Regions from separate parts of the Vibrio sp. EA2 genome, predicted to be linked through region 1. Evidence: predicted binding sites of a transcription regulator. Region 1 holds the regulator's gene; the other holds the start of a gene.

Region 1 (4,740 bases):
CCTTCCAGCCTGTTTCAACCAAGCTTCTTATGCCACTGGAACGCGAGCATAAAGCGTTTCTTCCCGTTTCCGGAACCATCGACTACGTAATGGTGTTAGGCAATGGCCATGTTATCGATGACGAAATTCCACCGACTTCCCAGTTAAGTCGTGCCGCACTGATGCGTTTAACCGAGGGAATCCGGATTTTACGTATGTATCCTGGGGCCAAATTAATTTTGTCTGGCTATGATGGTGGCTCTGAAATCAGCCATGCGCGTATGATGGCGAACGTGGCTCTGGCGCTCGGTGTGGCGAAATCCGATATTATTTTACTGGAAGATGCGAAAGATACCTGGGAAGAAGCTCGTCAGGCTGCAGCGTTTGTTCAGCAAAAGGAAATTGTTTTGGTTACCTCCGCCAGCCATATGAGCCGGGCGCTGTATGAATTTAACGCAGCAGGAATTAAACCCATCCCGGCGCCGACAAACTTCCTAGCCATCGAAGATGTTAATCAACCTTGGGACAAATACTCACCGAAAGCGCGTTACTTAGAGCAAACCGAATTATTCTGGCATGAGTATCTTGGCAGTATCTGGCAACGCTTGCGTGATACGGTAGGACAAACGCCGATGGTCGAGCCTCAATAGCGGATGCTTTGAGTGGATGACAGAAGGTCATTTAACGGAACAAAAAGGAGAGCAACGGCTCTCCTTTTTGTTGTGCTTGTGTTTTGAGTATTAATCACCAGCAAACATATAGCCTTCCCCATGAACGGTAACAAAGATTTGCGGGTTCTTAGGGTCAAATTCCATCTTCGCACGCATGCGTCTAATTAAGACGTCAATTGTGCGGTCATTTGGCGCATCCACACGATGGCTGATCATATTCAGAATTCGTTCCCGACTCAGCACCTGATTCGGGTACGAAGACAACGCAACCAATAGCTCGTACTCCGCCTTGGTCAGTTTGACCGGCTCACCGTTGCGGCTCAACGCTCGACGTTGAATATCAAACGTCCACTCGCCAAAACGGACAATATGCTGTTCGTTAGTTTCGTTCACTTTGTTTGAGCCATTGCGTGCATTCGAAATACGCCACAATAAGTTTTTAACGCGAACTAATAATTCTCTGAGTTCAAAAGGTTTGGTGACATAGTCGTCCGCCCCCATTTCCAGACCAACGATTTTGTCGATGCTATCCGTGCGTCCTGTCACTAATATGATACCAATATCCGATTGGCTACGTAATTCACGCGTAAGCATCAGGCCGTCTTCACCCGGCAAGTTAATATCCAACATGATAAGGTCAACGTCACCAGCTTGCAGCACTTCACGCATTTGCATGCCGCTTTCGGCCTCACTGACTGTGTACCCTTCATTTTGGAAATAACCCGCCAGCTTACTGCGAGTTACAACATCATCTTCTACGACTAATACGTGATAGCTCATTTACACCACTTTCTGTCATTTATTATTCGAGATGTATTCTATTCATAACTATTAACATTTCTAGTCATGGGCGGGCTAAAAAGCAAGATTTAATGATTTTGTTGATTCAAAACAAGCTTACTGAACCCTGTTAATAAATGGACATATTTCTCTATAAAACATCATAGTTATAGTTACTGCTGTTCATTTTAATTGATTACACTTAAGGGACATCTGAATTTGATTTTGTGGTGCCAGAAACAGAGCATCATTCAGGAGCCTAAAATGCAAGAAGTGAAAGCTTTTAATGAAAAACGCGCCGAGATCTACTGGTGGTTTTCTAGCTTATTCGCTAAAGAACTGACAGCCAAAGAATTGGAGGCTTACCATAGTGTCGAAATTCGTAGCTTTTTGGCGGGCTTAGGTGAAAATGAATCTCTCAAACCCGCAATTGATCGCCTTGTTGACGCGTTGAATCGCTTACAAGACCGTGAAGATGCGCAACTAGAGCTTGCTGCTGATTTTTGTGAGCTGTTCTTAAAGACAGAAAAGTACGGCGCACTTCCTTACGCTTCGATGTATATCGGCGAATCAGGTTTGCTCAATGACAAGCCAGCAGAAGAGATGGAAAGATTGATGGCGGAGTTTGGTGTCCAAGTTGACGACAGCCTGAAGGAACCCGCCGACCATTTAGCGGTAGAGCTCGACTTCTTAGGTAATATGATCATTCGCTCTAATGAGTTTGAACAAGAAAAACACATGGAAGAAGCCTTCCTAAAACAAAATGAATTCATCCAAGGCCAACTCATGTCCTGGTTACCACAGTTCGCACAAAAATGTCAGCAACTGGATGAATTTGGCTTCTATGCCAGTGTCTCGCAACTATTAATTGCATTTTGTAAACTGGACAGCGCTTACCTTCTTGGTGAATAATTGCCGCCTATTTTAGGGAGCCTGTCGATGAGGTTCCCTATATTTTATTCGTTAACGATTAAAATTGTTCCGAGCGCTCGCTTTTTAGCAATCAAAATGTGACTTCCGAGACACAAAACCATTGCTGAAATTATTGCCAGCCTGCCCGCATAGGGCTAAAATGTGAACGCAAACGATTAAATATGATTTTATGTAAACCGCTGAAATAAAGCGGTTTTTGTGTTTTCTTAATAGGTTGTTGACCTTTCTGCACTCAGTTGAAGAAAGTTGCTTTATCAACCGCTGTTGCTACTTACCCTCTACCGACTTCGGAGTAACCACTGCTAAACATACTCAGCGCCATTAATTTTGTTGCGCTAAGTTTACACAAGACACGCAGCACAAGGTTTAGTCCCTCGGTATATTAGTAGCTCGATACAGGACACCATTTATGGCCACTATAAAAGACGTCGCTCGATTAGCCGGCGTTTCTACCACAACAGTTTCGCACGTTATCAACAAAACGCGTTTTGTTGCAGAAGCAACGCAAGAAAAAGTAATGAAAGCTGTTGATGAGCTTAACTATGCACCAAGTGCGGTAGCTCGTAGCTTGAAATGTAACTCAACTCGGACTATCGGTATGTTGGTAACGCAATCTACCAACCTATTCTTCTCCGAAGTCATCGATGGTGTAGAGAGTTACTGTTACCGACAAGGCTACACACTAATCCTGTGTAACACTGGTGGTATCTATGAAAAGCAAAGAGATTACATCCGCATGCTCGCAGAAAAGCGTGTAGATGGCATTCTGGTGATGTGTTCCGACTTGACCGAAGAACTTAAACAAATGCTCGATCGCCATTCTGATATCCCAAAAGTTGTTATGGATTGGGGCCCAGAGAGCTCCCAAGCCGATAAAATTATGGACAACTCAGAAGAAGGTGGATATATCGCGACTAAGTACCTGATTGATAATGGTCATACCGATATTGCTTGCTTGAGTGGCCACTTTGAGAAACTCGCATGCCAAGAGCGTATCGCTGGATTCCGCCGCGCCATGGCAGAAGCGAATTTACCGGTAAACGAGGACTGGATTCTTGAAGGTAACTTTGAATGTGATACCGCTGTTTTGGTCGCAGACAAAATTACTGCCATGGAAAAACGTCCAACGGCCGTATTCTGTTTCAATGACACCATGGCGCTCGGTTTGATGAGCCGTTTACAACAAAATGGTATCAAGATTCCAGAAGAGATATCTGTCGTCGGTTACGACAACATCGAGTTGGCAGAGTATTTCTCGCCACCACTGACAACGATCCACCAACCGAAGCGGCGTGTCGGTAAAAATGCTTTTGAGATTCTACTTGAACGTATTAAAGACAAAGAGCACGAGAAACGCATTTTTGAAATGCAGCCAGAGTTGGTCATTCGAAATACGGTCAAAAAACTCAATTAATTACTAATAAGCGCTCGCCAGAGCGCTTATTTTTCACGTTAAAAATTATCTTTTTTCGTCGTTTGTGTTCACTACAATCAATAAACATTTTATAAGTTGCTGTTTTGTATAAACACGAGCTCCCTCACATAGCCTTACAACCTGTGCTCAGTCTTCAATCTCAATTATGAAACCACAACCATAATATAAGGGCGTTTTACTGAAGCAACATCACATTTTGATCTCTGAAACGTGATGTTAATTCAAGATAAAAAGTATTCTCTACGTGTCACGCACAGGGCAAACCATCCGAAAGGATGGGACGCAAAGCTTCCGGCCTTAACCATGTTTCTAATGGAAGGTAGCGGGGTTACCGATGGCAAATATGCGTATAATGAGTTTACTCTATAATGACATTGTTCCTGCATGTATTTGCTATTCTCTCGGACCTGACTTTTGGTGGCGTAATATTAATTACACCGAGATAACACATAATGGATAAACCGATACTCAAAGATTCTATGAAGCTATTTGAGGCACTTGGTACGATCAAGTCGCGCTCAATGTTTGGTGGCTTCGGACTTTTCGCTGATGAAACGATGTTTGCACTGGTTGTAAATGATCAACTTCATATACGAGCAGACCAACAAACTTCATCTAACTTCGAGAAGCAAGGACTAAAACCGTACGTTTATAAAAAACGTGGTTTTCCGGTCGTTACTAAATACTATGCGATTTCCAACGACTTATGGGAATCCAGTGAACGCTTGATAGAAGTCGCGAAGAAGTCTTTAGAACAAGCCAATTTAGAAAAAAAGCAACAAGCCAGTAGTAAACCTGACAGGTTAAAAGATCTGCCAAATTTACGACTAGCCACAGAACGAATGCTTAAGAAAGCTGGCATTAAATCAGTTGAACAACTTGAAGAAGCTGGCGCACTAGGTGCTTACAAGGCGATACGTGACTCGCACTCTGCAAAAGTAA
Region 2 (4,740 bases), on a different contig from region 1:
AGTGATAATGAATTTTTTACTCATTGTAATAACCTAATAATTTAAAAATATGTATCCCCAATAGTCAGTGATAAAGACGGATAAACGACATATTCACTAAGCTCTCAAATGAAACTTGAGGCGGGGCTTAAAGCAGCGCAAACGATTATTCTACCGAAAGCTAATATTAATACCAATGGTGATATCAAATTTCTCCACATAGAGCGCAGAAACATCGATTTCGGTGAACAAAATCAAAATAAAAAGCCAGTAAGAACAGATGTCCTCACTGGCTTGGAACCAAATAGAATTAACCTACCAGGTATTTCACGATAAAGATGGCTGACATCACCCAAACACTGAGCGATACATCACGACCTTTACCACTAAATAGCTTGATAGCAGAGTAAGCGATAAAGCCTAGAGTGATACCTTCAGCAATAGAGAAAGTCAGTGGCATAACCAGACAAGTAACAACCACTGGTGACGCTTCAGTTAGGTCACGCCAATCGATGCTTACTAAGCCAGACAGCATTAGGATCGCTACGTAAAATAGAGCGCCTGATGTTGCGTACGCTGGAATCATACCTGCAAGAGGTGAAAAGAATAGAGCCAGTAGGAATAGTACGCCAACAACAACAGCAGTTAGGCCAGTACGACCACCCGCTGCTACACCCGCAACACTTTCAATGTAAGAAGTAGTGTTTGATGTACCAAGTAGAGCACCTACCGAAGTTGCCGTTGAATCAGCAAGTAAAGCTTTATTCAGGCGAGGAATGTTGCCGTTTTCGTCGGTTAGACCTGCTTTTTGAGAAACGCCAACCAGCGTACCTGCAGTATCGAACAAGTCAACGAATAGGAAAGCAAACACAACGGAGATCATGCCAACTTCAAACAAGCCAGAGAAGTCTAGCTGTAGAAACGTTGGAGCAATACTTGGTGGTGTCGACATCACACCGCCCCACTGTACATCACCGAAAAGTAGGCCTAATGCAGTCACACCAAGAATGGCAATCATTACCGCACCTTTCACACCACGGTGGACAAGCGAAATTGTCAGGAAGAAGCCGATAGCTGCTAGTACAGATGGTAGTGACGTGATATTACCCATCGAAACCAGTGTTGCTGGATTATCAACTACGATGCCTGCATTTTTTAGTGCAATAAACGCAAGGAACAGACCGATACCCGCTGAAATACCGGTACGTAGAGAGTGAGGAATTGAGTTGATGATCCATTCACGAATCTTGAACACACTCAATAGAATAAACAAAACACCGGAAACAAATACAGCTGCCAGTGCCACTTGCCATGTGTAACCCATTCCCAATACAACAGAATAAGTGAAAAATGCGTTAAGCCCCATCCCCGGAGCCTGTGCAATTGGGTAATTAGCGACCAAGCCCATAATGAAACAGCCAACGGCAGCAGCAAGGCAAGTGGCAACAAAAATAGCACCACGATCCATGCCTGTATCAGCCAGGATTGCTGGGTTTACAAAAATGATGTAAGCCATGGTCAGGAAGGTAGTAATACCTGCGATGATCTCAGTGCGCACATTTGTGCCATTTTCACTGAGTTTAAAGAGCCTTTCGAGCATTATCGAGTCCTGTTAAAGGTAAAAAGTAAACGGTTGCGTAATCGATTGGGGTGAATTATAAAGTTATCAAATAGCAAATTCCAGATAGAATCTTCACTCTAAATGGATTTTTTTGCAGGATATGAGACCCATTTACTAGGGTTTTGAACACGTATAAGAATTAAAGCTTAAGAAACAACAACTAGCAAATTCAGATGAAATACGCATAAAGTGTACAAACTGAACGATGTTCTAAACTTTCACATGGAAAGGCCGATTTTGTGTGGAAGTTTTAAAGTGTATTACGTCAAGATATCGCATTAACAGGCAAGCGATAAGGGAATAGACACTTAGAGGTGAGTTTTTAGCCAGACCAGAGCAATGCACATAAAAAAACGCCACTCAAATTGAGTGGCGGCGAATCATGTCAGAACTATTACTGAAAAAAAATTCCAAATTATAGGGGTGAACAAACTGTTCAAGTCACATGCGATGACGACTTATTTAGTAGCCAAAGCTTGTTGGGTATACAAAGCTTGTTGGGTATACAAAGCTACCGGTATATACAGATTTGCTATTCCAGAACATTGTACTTGGTAAACCTTTCATAACTATCACCTTCTCAATCAATTAATCCAGTTGTTGATTCTCAGTTCCTTGGAGGCGATTAACGGACTCATCCTTTGAGCATTTTCTTCTTCTCTCTGAAGATGGTTACAAATATACCACCAAGAAATTTAATTACAAGCATTTTAGTGATAAATATCACACAAAATCACCAATCACGCTCAAAAAAAGAACCATTGTGTAATTTAATTACACAATTATAAATAGACACACATTAATTGATGCTTTTTCAACCAGGAAGTAATACTAGGTAATGGATCTTATTCATAAACTGTGACAATACAGAAAGAAATCCTTGTACCGGCGACTACTCGTCTCTCTTTTCAGGTGGTATCCTTTAGCTAACTACCCAGATGTGAGCAGTATTTTATGCTGACAGTATGTATTTTTAACAAAAAACATCTGGAAATATAGATAAAAAGGAGCTTTCTGTGTCTGAATTCCATTCCGAAATCAGTACCTTATCACCTACCCCACTTTGGCGTTTTTTCGATAAGATTTGTTCTATCCCTCATCCTTCTAAACATGAGGAAGCACTGGCGCAATTCATTATTGGCTGGGCGACGGAACAAGGCTTTGATGTTCGTCGTGATCCAACGGGTAACGTATTCATCAAAAAGCCCGCAACTCCCGGCATGGAAAATAAAAAGGGCGTGGTTCTGCAAGCACACATCGATATGGTGCCACAAAAGAACGAAGACACGGACCACGACTTTACAAAAGATCCAATTCAACCATACATCGATGCCGAATGGGTAACCGCAAAAGGCACAACTCTCGGCGCTGACAACGGCATCGGTATGGCATCTTGTCTTGCGGTTCTTGCTTCTACCGACATTAAGCATGGCCCGATTGAGGTACTTCTGACGATTGATGAAGAAGCAGGCATGACAGGCGCATTCGGGCTTGAGTCTGGCTGGTTAGAAGGTGAGATCCTGCTAAACACAGACTCTGAGCAAGAAGGTGAAGTCTACATGGGTTGTGCTGGCGGTATCGACGGTGCGATGACTTTCGATATCACCCGTGATGCGATCCCAGCAGGCTTTGTAACTCGCCAACTAACACTAAAAGGCTTAAAAGGCGGTCACTCTGGTTGTGATATTCACACAGGTCGCGGTAATGCCAACAAATTACTGGGTCGCTTCTTGGCAGGTCACGCTCGAGAATTAGATCTTCGCTTGGTTGAATTCCGCGGTGGTAGCTTGCGTAATGCGATTCCTCGTGAAGCATTCGTTACTGTTGCACTTCCAGCAGAAAACCAAGACAAGCTTGCAGAGTTATTCAACTACTACACTGAGCTACTGAAAGCAGAGCTAGGTAAAGTAGAAACCGGTATTGTTACTTTCAACGAAGAGATTGCAACCGACGCTCAAGCGTTTGCTTCTGCAGACCAACAGCGCTTTATCGCGGCGCTTAATGCATGTCCAAACGGCGTTATTCGTATGAGTGACGAGATCGAAGGTGTCGTAGAAACCTCTTTGAACGTGGGTGTCATCACCACCGAAGAGAACAAAGTAACCGTACTTTGCCTAATCCGTTCTTTGATTGATTCAGGTCGCAGCCAAGTGGTTGGTATGCTCCACTCCGTTGCGGAACTGGCTGGCGCTCAAATCGAATTCTCAGGTGCTTACCCGGGTTGGAAACCAGATGCGGATTCAGAGATCATGGCAATCTTCCGTGATATGTACGAAGGTATCTACGGTCACAAACCAAACATCATGGTGATCCATGCAGGTCTGGAGTGTGGCCTATTTAAAGAGCCTTACCCTAATATGGACATGGTATCTTTTGGTCCTACGATCAAATTCCCTCACTCTCCTGACGAAAAAGTGAAGATCGATACCGTTCAGCTATTCTGGGATCAAATGGTCGCTCTTTTGGAAGCGATTCCTGAAAAAGCATAATCACTTATTGCGTGAAAATAAGATAAAGTCAAAAAAGGGTGCAATCGCACCCTTTTTTATTGCAGATAATGCTAGCTGATTACACACGCGTTTGTGCGTAGGCTGCCAACTCATCCATTGAAGTCTTAGCTATCACTTCACCATCAATGTAGTAAGTAACAAAGTCGCCTTCACGTACGCCAGTCAACAATGCTTTGTCACCATTACTGTAAGAAATGTCCATTTGAATGGTGTTTTCGTCGATTTGTTCCATTTGGCCTTGCTCAATCACGCGATTATTCGCCAGAGGGCTAATTGGAGCGGTTGTCAAAGACTTATCTAATTGGTGGTTTACATCAATGTAAGTGTCCACCTTAGAATCAAAAATATGCGGCTTACCGTTTAACGGGTTTTTACCTGTCCAAAATTCCAATGAGTTAAATACGATATAATCAGCTGCGATCGCTACACCATAAACGGGTGCCATAAGCATGTTCAGACCACCACGAGCATAACGGTTATCGACAGCTTTTAAGTTAAAGCCCATAACATAACCAGTCACTGCATTACTGCCCACACAACCTGAAAGCGCAACTGCCACAGCAGTCATTACGCCAATTTTAGCCATTGCCTTTTTCATTAAAACCTCAAGGTAGAGTTTATTCGGTCAAA

Evidence for each region. Region 1 encodes PurR, which represses purine synthesis genes. Its sites were predicted from a motif close to TNANGNAAACGTTTNCNTNA; they were not measured.
Region 2: the regulator PurR is predicted to act here: its motif matches at 1,601-1,620, upstream of RXX31_RS15290 (NCS2 family permease).

The regions. Positions count from the first base shown of each region.
Region 1 is NZ_JAWLID010000002.1:138,411-143,150, reverse strand. It holds gene elyC (envelope biogenesis factor ElyC) at 1-629, shown strand, start outside; gene torR (two-component system response regulator TorR) at 720-1,430, opposite strand; gene torD (molecular chaperone TorD) at 1,695-2,342, shown strand; gene purR (HTH-type transcriptional repressor PurR) at 2,773-3,777, shown strand; cyclic di-GMP riboswitch class I at 4,046-4,134, shown strand; gene RXX31_RS04965 (TfoX/Sxy family DNA transformation protein) at 4,251-4,740, shown strand, end outside.
Region 2 is NZ_JAWLID010000007.1:62,555-67,294, forward strand. It holds gene tet(34) (oxytetracycline resistance phosphoribosyltransferase domain-containing protein Tet(34)) at 1-24, opposite strand, end outside; gene RXX31_RS15290 (NCS2 family permease) at 290-1,579, opposite strand; gene RXX31_RS15295 (aminoacyl-histidine dipeptidase) at 2,617-4,089, shown strand; gene RXX31_RS15300 (DUF3332 domain-containing protein) at 4,169-4,708, opposite strand.